3 regions of the Pantoea sp. B9002 genome follow, and region 3 is predicted to be linked to each of the others. Evidence: predicted binding sites of a transcription regulator. Region 3 holds the regulator's gene; each other region holds the start of a gene.

Region 1 (3,159 bases), on a different contig from region 3:
GCCGCGATGCTGTCGACGGTGCCTCGCAGAACCATGTTGCTGCCCAGCGGCGTGATTTGCGCACGGAAGCCCGGACGTACGCCATCCAGCTTGGTCTCTTCCATGTAGGCCAATACGTAGAATGAATGCTGTTGCACCAGCGCTACGGCAACTGAACCGCGCGTGATGAATTCACCCTGATAGACATTGAGGTTGGTGACCCAGCCGTCAGATGGCGCTTTGATGGTGGTGCGATCGAGATCGATCACCGCCAGATCGCGCGTGGCAACGGATTTCGCCAGCTGATGCTCGCTGGTTTGCAGATCGTTGTTGGATTGCTCAATCGCTTCACGCGACATGGCGCTGGTACCCAACTGATTGCGACGCGTCGCTTCACGGCGCTTTTCGCTCACCAACGCCTGGTAATATTCGACGTCAGCCTGGGCTTCATCCAGCGCTTTTTGGTAGCGCGGACGATCCACCACAAACAGCGTGTCGCCTTTTTTCACCAGTTGGTTATCGTGCACCGGCACGTCAGTGATGATGCCAGTGACATCTGGCGAAATGGCCACGACATCAGCGGAGAATTTGGCATCACGCGTCCACGGTGATTCAGTGTAAAACACCCACGCGCGGAAGATGATCACGATGGCGATGACTACCAGCAGGAGCGTAATCGCGTATCGCGCGATTTTTTTTATTAGCGCTTTCACTTAAAAAACCTCAGACGAATAAACGGGATACAAGGTAAAACACGCAACAATACAACGCAGTGTTAAACAGTGCGGGATGCCAAACCAGATCGTAGATCCCGCTGGGCGTCAGCACACGCTTCACCAGCCAGAACAGCGCCAGCGAAACCAGTAGTTCAATGAAGATGGGCGGAAAACTCAGCCCGAATACGACAAATACCGGAAGCACACTCATTTCGGATCCTTAGTTCGACCTTGCCGGATTGCACCGATACCTGCCCACATGCCGTACAGCACGTTGGGTTTACGATCAGGGGATGACGGATAAACTGATGGCAACATTCAGGCCGCGTTGAGCTAATCATAGCGTATCATCGGGTTAACACAGCCGTGTTCAGGTGCAGTGAAGAGACCCAGCGCGCGTATAGTAACGCGCTTGACTATACGTTTTCTACATATTGTGAGCTAAATCACTTTTTAGCCAGAGTAAACAATGGATCGACTTAAAAGCATGTCCATTTTCGCCAAAGTGGTTGAATTGGGTTCATTTACCGCCGCGGCGCGCCAGCTACAGCTTAGCGTTTCGTCTATCAGCCAGATTGTCGCCAAACTGGAAGATGAGTTACAGGTCAAACTGCTTAACCGCAGCACGCGCAGCATTGGCCTGACCGAAGCCGGAAAGATCTATTTTCAGGGCTGTCGCCGGATGTTAGCCGAGGCGTCGCAGGTACACGAGCAGCTTTACGCCTTTAACAACACGCCGATTGGCATTCTACGCATCGGCTGCTCATCGACTATGGCGCAAAATGTGTTATCGGCGATGACCAGTGAAATGTTACGCGAATATCCGGGATTGAGCGTCAATCTGGTGACGGGCATTCCCGCCCCCGATCTCATCGCCAACGGTTTGGATTTGGTGGTGCGCGTGGGCGCGCTACAGGATTCGAACTTGTTCTCGCGTCGGCTGGGTGCAATGCCGATGGTGGTGTGCGCGGCGAAGAGCTATCTGGCGCAGCATGGCACACCGGAAAAACCCAGCGAGATCGATAATTTTTCCTGGCTGGAATATAGCGTGCGGCCGGATAACACCTTTGAACTGGTTGCGCCGGAGGGATTGGTCTCGCGACTTACGCCGCAGGGCCGTTTCGTCACCAACGATTCGCAGACGCTGATTCGCTGGCTAAAAGCCGGATGCGGTATCGCCTATGTGCCATTGATGTGGGTGATTGATGAGATCAGCGCGGGGGAGATCGATATTCTGTTCCCGCAATATCACTCGGAGCCGCGCCCGGTGTATGCGCTCTATACCGAGAAAGATAAGCTGCCGCTTAAAGTGCAGGTGTGCATTGATTATCTGACCGAGTATTTCAGGCAGGTAGCGCAGCAGTATCAGCAGCATCGGAAGGGTTGAGGGAAAATGTTCAGGTCGCCATAAATGGCGACCTTACGATATTAGGCGGTACCACCTACGGTGATTTTATCCAGCTTCAGCGTTGGCTGGCCCACGCCAACTGGCACGCTTTGTCCCTCTTTACCGCATACGCCGACGCCTTTGTCCAGCGCCAGATCGTTGCCGACCATCGAGATCTGCTGCATCGCTTCGATGCCGGAGCCAATCAGCGTGGCGCCTTTGACTGGCGTAGTCACTTTGCCGTTCTCGATGAGATACGCTTCTGATGTGGAGAACACGAACTTGCCGGACGTGATATCAACCTGACCGCCGCCGAAGTTCGGCGCATAAATGCCGTACTCCACGCTTTCGATGATATCTTGCGGCGTCGATTTGCCTGCCAGCATGTAAGTGTTGGTCATGCGCGGCATTGGCAGGTGCGCGTATGATTCACGGCGACCGTTGCCGGTCGGATTAACGCCCATCAGGCGCGCATTCAGCTTGTCCTGCATATAGCCTTTCAACACGCCATTTTCGATCAGCATATTGTACTGGCCCGGCACACCTTCATCATCGACCGCCAGCGAACCGCGCAGACCTTCAATGGTGCCGTCATCCACCACCGTACACAGCTCGGAGGCCACCAGCTGGCCCATTTTGCCGCTGAATACCGAGGTGCCGCGACGGTTGAAATCGCCTTCCAAACCGTGTCCAACCGCTTCGTGCAACAGTACGCCAGGCCAACCTGCGCCTAACACCACCGGCAACATGCCCGCTGGCGCTGCAACGGCTGAAAGGTTGACCAGCGCCAGGCGCACCGCTTCACGCGCCCACGCATCGGCACGCACATCGCCATCTTCATTGGCGAGGAAGAATTCATAGCCGGTACGCGCACCGCCGCCGCTTGAGCCGCGTTCGCGCTTGCCTTGATCTTCAACCTGTACGCTGATGGATAAGCGCACCAGCGGACGAATATCCGCAGCCAGCGTGCCATCGGTGGCGGCCACCAGCACTTGCTCATACACGCCACTCAAGCTGGCGTTCACTTCCTGCACGCGCGGATCGGCAGCGCGCGCCACTTTATCGACTCGATGCAGC
Region 2 (3,159 bases), on a different contig from region 3:
ACGTTCCTTTTATGGAGTACAGACCATGCAAGTTACCCCGTATGTGTTTTACAGCGGTTGCTGCGAAGAGGCGATTGCCTTCTACCTTGACGCCACCGACGGCGAGCTGCTGTTCAAGATGACCTATGGCGATATGCCAGATGAAACGCCGGTGGAGGATGAAGGTTGCATCTCGGGCGTGAGCTTTTCGCCGGAGCAGATCATGCATGCCCATCTGCGCATCGGACAGGGCGAATTGATGATGAGTGACGGCGCACCGCAGGCGGCTTATAGCGGTTTTGCCGTGAGTTTATCCACGCCGGATGAGGCGCAAGGCAAGCGCTGGTTTGATGCGTTGTCAGCGGGCGGTGAGGTAACGAAAAGCTGGGCACCGACGTTCTGGGCCAATGGCTTTGGCATGTTGACCGATAAGTTCGGCGTGCCGTGGATGGTGAATGCGTATAAGCCGCAGATTTGAGTAGAGGGTGCGCGCTGGCCCTCACCCCAGCCCTCTCCCGCAAGCGGGAGAGGGTGTTGGTAGGGGCACAATCTGTACCCTCTCCCACTTGTGGGAGAGGGTTAGGGTGAGGGAAACCAACAGCTTAGAAGTTGTAACCCACTACCAGGTAATAGCCAAAACCAGTCGATTTCACTTCAAACGGACCGTTACCAAAGTTCAGCTCCTGGCCGTCAGCCCACTGGCCGCCGTTGTGGAAGTAACGCGCCACGGTAGAAACATGCCAGTGATCGTAGTTCAGCGACAGAATGTGGCTGGACGCAATCGAGTTGCTGGTACGTGAACGATCGGACTTATCACGCAGATCTGAACCCCAGTCGAAGTTGGTGAAGCCGATGTAGCTCAGCTTGCCGCCCCACAGGTCGGTAATCGGTACAAAGTATTTCACCTTGAAGCGATAACCATCCCAGCTGTTCTCGTTCGCCGCACCGTAGTTTTCCCACTGGTATTTCGCGTAAACGTTCAGCGACAGGCCGATATCGCTGTGCGTATCGATGTCGGTGCCAAGACCCATGTACCAGGTGTTCTGACGGTTATCGCTGTTGCGACCCATGTCATAGATGTAGTTGTTGGCGAAATACCACTCTTTAAACGGACCAAAAGAGAGATCGGTGCCAGTCAGCTTATCGATGGAGAAACGTGGCTCAATTTCCATGAACATCGGCGAACCGTGGTCGAACACGCCGTTAGCGTTGCTGTTGCCCACGCCGAAGAAGTTGGTCAGATCGAGGTAGCCGTAGAAATCGAACCAATCCTTTTTGGCAAAGGCTTCGTATTCCAGGTACACGTCATTGTTGAACTGTGGTCCGAAACGGGTGTGGTAGCTGCCCACCACGTTCACGCTCTGATGCCACCAGTCAGAAACGTACTGCGGATCGCTGTCTGCCGCTTGTGCCGCACCAGTCCAGCTGCTGGCCAATAAGGCCCCTGCTATCAACGCTTTATATTTCATTATTGTTAACCACATGCTTTTGATCGCCGGGCCGTCGCCGCGATCGGGTGAAATTGATCCCAGGGGATGGGCAGTGAGTTGTTGTATCCGGTCTGCATCGCCAGATTTTCAAGCTTGCGTAATGTGCCTGTAACAGAGGCATAGAAAATAGATTTTGGTCACGTTTGTCAAAAAGTGTTGCAGTTTGATTCACTGGAAATGTGATCACTATCACATTAAAGCCATGTAGCGAACGGAACCCCGCAACCGTTTACGTGTCGCGTACAGCAGGAAACGTGTTTGATGTAGGGAAGGGATGTAGCGGCGCGATTTATCGCGCGCCCTTATGATGATGCACAGTGTCGCTGCGATAATGCGCAATAAATTGCGCCGCTACGGCACGGTGCGGTTTATGGCAATGTAACGCGCACCTGCAGGCCGGCAATCTGGCCCTGCGGATCGTGGCGGTTCGACAGCGCAACCTGCATCTGATGTTTCTGCGCCACGCTGCGCACAATCGACAAGCCCAGTCCGCTGCCTTGCGCCTGCACATCCGGCGAACGGGTGAAGCGGTCAAAGGCGCGTTCGATAAAGGATTCCGCCATGCCGGGCCCGTTATCGACGATATCCACCACGGTGTGATTACCGACGCGATGCAGTAGCACATCGACCAAACTGCCTTCCGGCGTATGCAGCATCGCATTGCCAATCAGGTTATCGAACAGGCTGCGCAGGTCGGAGCGGCTGGCGTGCAGGCGATAGTGCGTGGTGCCATTAAAGCCGATATCGATACCGCGCTTATCCGCCACCACCATCAGCTGCTCAATGCTCTCTTTCAGCAGGTCGTCCAGCTCGATGCTTTCCACCGTGGCGACCACCGATTGATCTTCCTGACGCGAGATATTCAGCAGCTGCGTCACCAGATGGCGCGTGCGCGTTACGCCCGCTTCCAGCTGATCGAACTGGCGGCTGGCTTCACCCGGTTGAATATGTTGCCGCAGATTCTCCAGCTGCAAAGTGACGGCGGTGACCGGCGTGCGCAGCTCATGCGCCGCATCTTCGAGGAACTGGCGCTGCGATGACCAGGCCGCGCGCAGTTTATCCAGCAAGGAGTTGTAAGCCGCCACCAGCGGCAGCACTTCATCCGGCAAGCCATCGGGAGAAACGCTATGCGGATGCAGGGTTTCCTGCGCTGCGATATGGCGCGACGCCACACGTAAATCGCGCGTTATGGCCCGCACCACCAGCCATATCACAATCAGTGAGAGCGGCATCATCAGCACCAGCGGAATGATGGCGGAGAGCGCTCGCTTGACCATGATACTTTTCATGTAGCCGATATTGTGCAGCACCTGAATATTGCCGATTTCACTGCCCAGCTCGCCGGGCCGCGTGTAAACACGCCATTGGCAGTCATCACCACAGTCACCGACTTTCAAATCGGTCCAGCCTTTTTTCAGCTGCAGGGGCGCATGCAGGCCCGGCCAGGAGCTGGCGCGCAGATGATTGCTTTCGTCCCACAGCTGGACGATATAGGTGCTTTTCAGTTTCTCTTCATGCATCACCATTGGCATCAGCGCCGGCATGCGTTGGCTGCTGGCCCACGCATCGGCGATCTTGGCGAGCTGATCGTCCTTCATGGTGCCCATCATGTCGCCGTAGCAGTGATAGAAATACCAGGTGACGCCGCCAATCATCGCCAGATGCAGAATCACCAGCGTGGCGAGCAGCT
Region 3 (3,159 bases):
ACGCGCGTGGCGCTGTAACCGTTCTGGCTGACGAACATGATGGTCATCAGAATCCAGTAAGGTTTGGGAATGTTGAAGAACAGCGCCAGCGAGCTGCCAAACATCAGCATTACGGCGAAGCGTGCCGCGGTGCGTAACGCGGTGGATTTGAACGACAGATAACTGCGCAGCGCCGGTAATAGCGGTAAGCGGCGCTGGCGATCGGCCATCAGGTCACGCGTATAGAGCGGCTTCTGCGTACGCAATACGCGGGCGATGCGGCTGAAGTGATACAGGCAGAAGTTGCCGACCGGATTATCCGGATGCTGGCGCGCAATTTTCTCCAGCGCGCCGAGCTGTTTCTCCATGTGAAAACGATCCGGCAGCTGATGGTAGAGAATCGCGTCCGCCAGCACGCGCAGCCGCGCCGAGATGATTTTCGCGTTCCAGCGAATCACCGCTTCGGCGTGGCTCTCCTCAACCAGCTTCTGCACCTCTTCGGGCTGATGCAAACTCACCGAGATGTGTTCCTGTAAATCCAGCGCCACCTGGAAAGCGCGCGTCAGGCGTTTGTGGCTGTTATCGCGGCTCGCCGACAGCATGTGCATTTGCTGGTAACAGGTGGTGATGAGATCGACCGCCTTTTGCTGGCGCGCCAGCAGCGGCGGCAGCGCTTTCTCCGGATCGGTCAGCTGCGTCAGTAAGGTGTATTTGGCATCGCAATAATCGGCCAGCTCGCGGAACAGCAGGCTGAGCGATTCGCGCATCGGCTGCTCTTTCCACAGCCAGAACCAGAACCAGTTGAACAAGCCGTACCACAGCGTGCCGCCAATGTAGAGCAGCGGCGGCACCCACATCGGCATACGTCCCACTAAGCTGAGCGTAAAGATGGCGGCGATGAGTGTGGCGGGCAGCAGGCGCGCGTGCAGCGGGCCGATTTCGCCGGTTACGCCAATCAGCAGCGGCAGCGCCAGCAAAATCAGCGGCAGCGGAATCTGGTAAGCGGTGAGGATCTGCATCAGGAAACTGCCGGTGGCAAACAGCGAACCACCCACAATCAGGCGTTTGAAGAAGCGTTTGTGCGGCGTATCCAGTCCCGCCATGTTGCAGCAGGCAGGCACTAACGAGAACAGCAGACCTTTTTGCAGATCGCCAAACAGCCAGCCGAGAGCCACAGGCAGGCACAGCACCAGCGTTTGCCGCAGCGCATAGTTAACTTCGGGATGATAGATGATTCGGCGCCACATCAGCTCATCGCAAATAGAAACGGCGCGATGTTGCCATCACGCCGTGGGTGAGAAGAAATTAGCGGGTGCCGTAAACGACGATGGTTTTACCGTGTGCGGAGATCAGGTTCTGATCTTCCAGCATTTTCAGGATACGACCCACGGTTTCGCGTGAGCAGCCCACGATCTGACCAATCTCCTGACGGGTGATTTTGATTTGCATCCCGTCTGGGTGAGTCATCGCATCTGGCTGTTTGGCCAGATTTAGCAGCGTTTGCGCAATGCGTCCGGTGACATCGAGGAAGGCAAGGTTGCCCACTTTCTCAGATGTCACTTGCAGACGACGCGCCATTTGCGACGAAAGTCGCATTAAAATATCCGGGTTTACCTGAATCAGCTGACGGAATTTTTTGTATGAAATTTCAGCCACTTCGCAGGCAGACTTCGCACGCACCCAAGCACTACGTTCCTGGCCTTCTTCGAAAAGACCGAGTTCGCCGATGAAATCTCCCTGATTGAGGTAGGAGAGAATCATCTCTTTGCCTTCTTCATCTTTAATCAGTACCGCTACGGAACCTTTTACGATGTAGTACAGCGTTTCCGCTTTCTCACCCTGATGGATGAGCGTGCTTTTGGATGGATATTTGTGAATATGGCAATGGGACAGGAACCATTCGAGTGTAGGGTCTGTTTGCGGTTTGCCGAGAACCATTCGCTATTATCCTCTGTTGTAATCGTGCCCAAAATACAGGGGGCATTTTTCCCTGTCAGGCGGTTTAATCGTCGAGCGTTTCCAGTAAAGGAAAAATTATTCCGGGTGGACTCTTAAGCTACGCTTTTGATTCTTCCGGCCTTCGTCTGTGATGACGAAAATATTTTCAGCACTGTTTGTAGCACAGCTTTTGCGAGCTGTCTTGTGTTGTCTCGCTTCAGCAGAAGGGGGATTACTCTGGATTGCTGTTTGTCAGGTGAAAGCGTACTCTGGCGGCAAAACCGCCGCTTCAGGAGAAAGAATAATGCAGGCACGAGTGAAATGGGTGGAAGGTCTTACCTTTCTCGGAGAATCCTCATCCGGCCATCAGGTATTAATGGACGGTAATTCCGGTGATAAAGCGCCAAGTCCAATGGAGATGGTGCTGATGGCCGCGGGCGGCTGTAGCGCCATTGACGTGGTGTCAATCCTGCAAAAAGGGCGCAGCGATGTGGCCGATTGCGAAGTGAAACTTACTTCAGAACGCCGTGAAGAAGCGCCACGCATTTTCACCCACATCAACCTGCATTTTATCGTTAGCGGTAAAGCATTGAGCGATAAAGCGGTTGCGCGCGCGGTTGATCTGTCAGCGGAAAAATATTGCTCGGTGGCGATCATGCTGGGTAAAGGTGTGGAAATTACCCACAGTTATGAGGTTGTCGAGTTGTAATCGGTCGTAGGGGAGGCATTCATGCCTCCCTTTTCACAGCCCGCACCAAACCTATTCAATCCGCTTTCCTTCAATCAGTCGCTGCACCAGCGGCAGCATAATCAGCTCCATCGCCAATCCCATTTTGCCGCCCGGCACCACCAGCGTATTGATGTGCGAAATAAACGATCCCTGAATCATCGCCAGCAGATAGGGGAACGCGATGCCTTCCAGACCACGGAAATGAATCACCACGAAGCTTTCGTCGAGCGACGGAATTTCGCGTGCGGCAAACGGGTTTGAGGTATCAACGGTCGGCACGCGCTGGAAGTTAATGTGGGTGCGCGAGAACTGTGGCGTGATGAAGTTAATGTAATCCTCCATCGAACGTACCACCGAATCCATCACCGCTTCGCGTGAATGGCCGCGCTCGCCGGTGTCACGCACCAGCTTCTGAATCCACTCAAGGTTAACAATCGGTACCACGCCAACCAGCAGATCGACATGCTCCGCCACATTTTGCTGCTGGGTAACCACGCCGCCGTGCAAGCCTT

What was found. Region 3 encodes CRP, which controls carbon source genes, mostly activating them, when cyclic AMP is high. Its sites were predicted from a motif close to ATGTGANNNNNNTCACAT; they were not measured.
Region 1: a site for CRP is predicted at 1,130-1,147, ahead of aaeR (HTH-type transcriptional activator AaeR). Genes of this name have one in related genera too.
Region 2: a site for CRP is predicted at 1,647-1,664, ahead of HX773_RS01220 (nucleoside-specific channel-forming protein Tsx). Genes of this name have one in related genera too.

The regions. Positions count from the first base shown of each region.
Region 1 is NZ_JACAPA010000006.1:124,981-128,139, forward strand. It holds gene aaeA (p-hydroxybenzoic acid efflux pump subunit AaeA) at 1-692, opposite strand, end outside; gene aaeX (p-hydroxybenzoic acid efflux pump operon protein AaeX) at 703-906, opposite strand; gene aaeR (HTH-type transcriptional activator AaeR) at 1,165-2,082, shown strand; gene tldD (metalloprotease TldD) at 2,124-3,159, opposite strand, start outside.
Region 2 is NZ_JACAPA010000002.1:116,287-119,445, forward strand. It holds gene yjdN (VOC family metalloprotein YjdN) at 26-457, shown strand; gene HX773_RS01220 (nucleoside-specific channel-forming protein Tsx) at 582-1,448, opposite strand; gene HX773_RS01225 (HAMP domain-containing sensor histidine kinase) at 1,838-3,159, opposite strand, start outside.
Region 3 is NZ_JACAPA010000036.1:195,891-199,049, forward strand. It holds gene HX773_RS18075 (YccS/YhfK family putative transporter) at 1-1,226, opposite strand, end outside; gene crp (cAMP-activated global transcriptional regulator CRP) at 1,285-1,917, opposite strand; gene HX773_RS18085 (OsmC family protein) at 2,222-2,626, shown strand; gene HX773_RS18090 (phosphoribulokinase) at 2,678-3,159, opposite strand, start outside.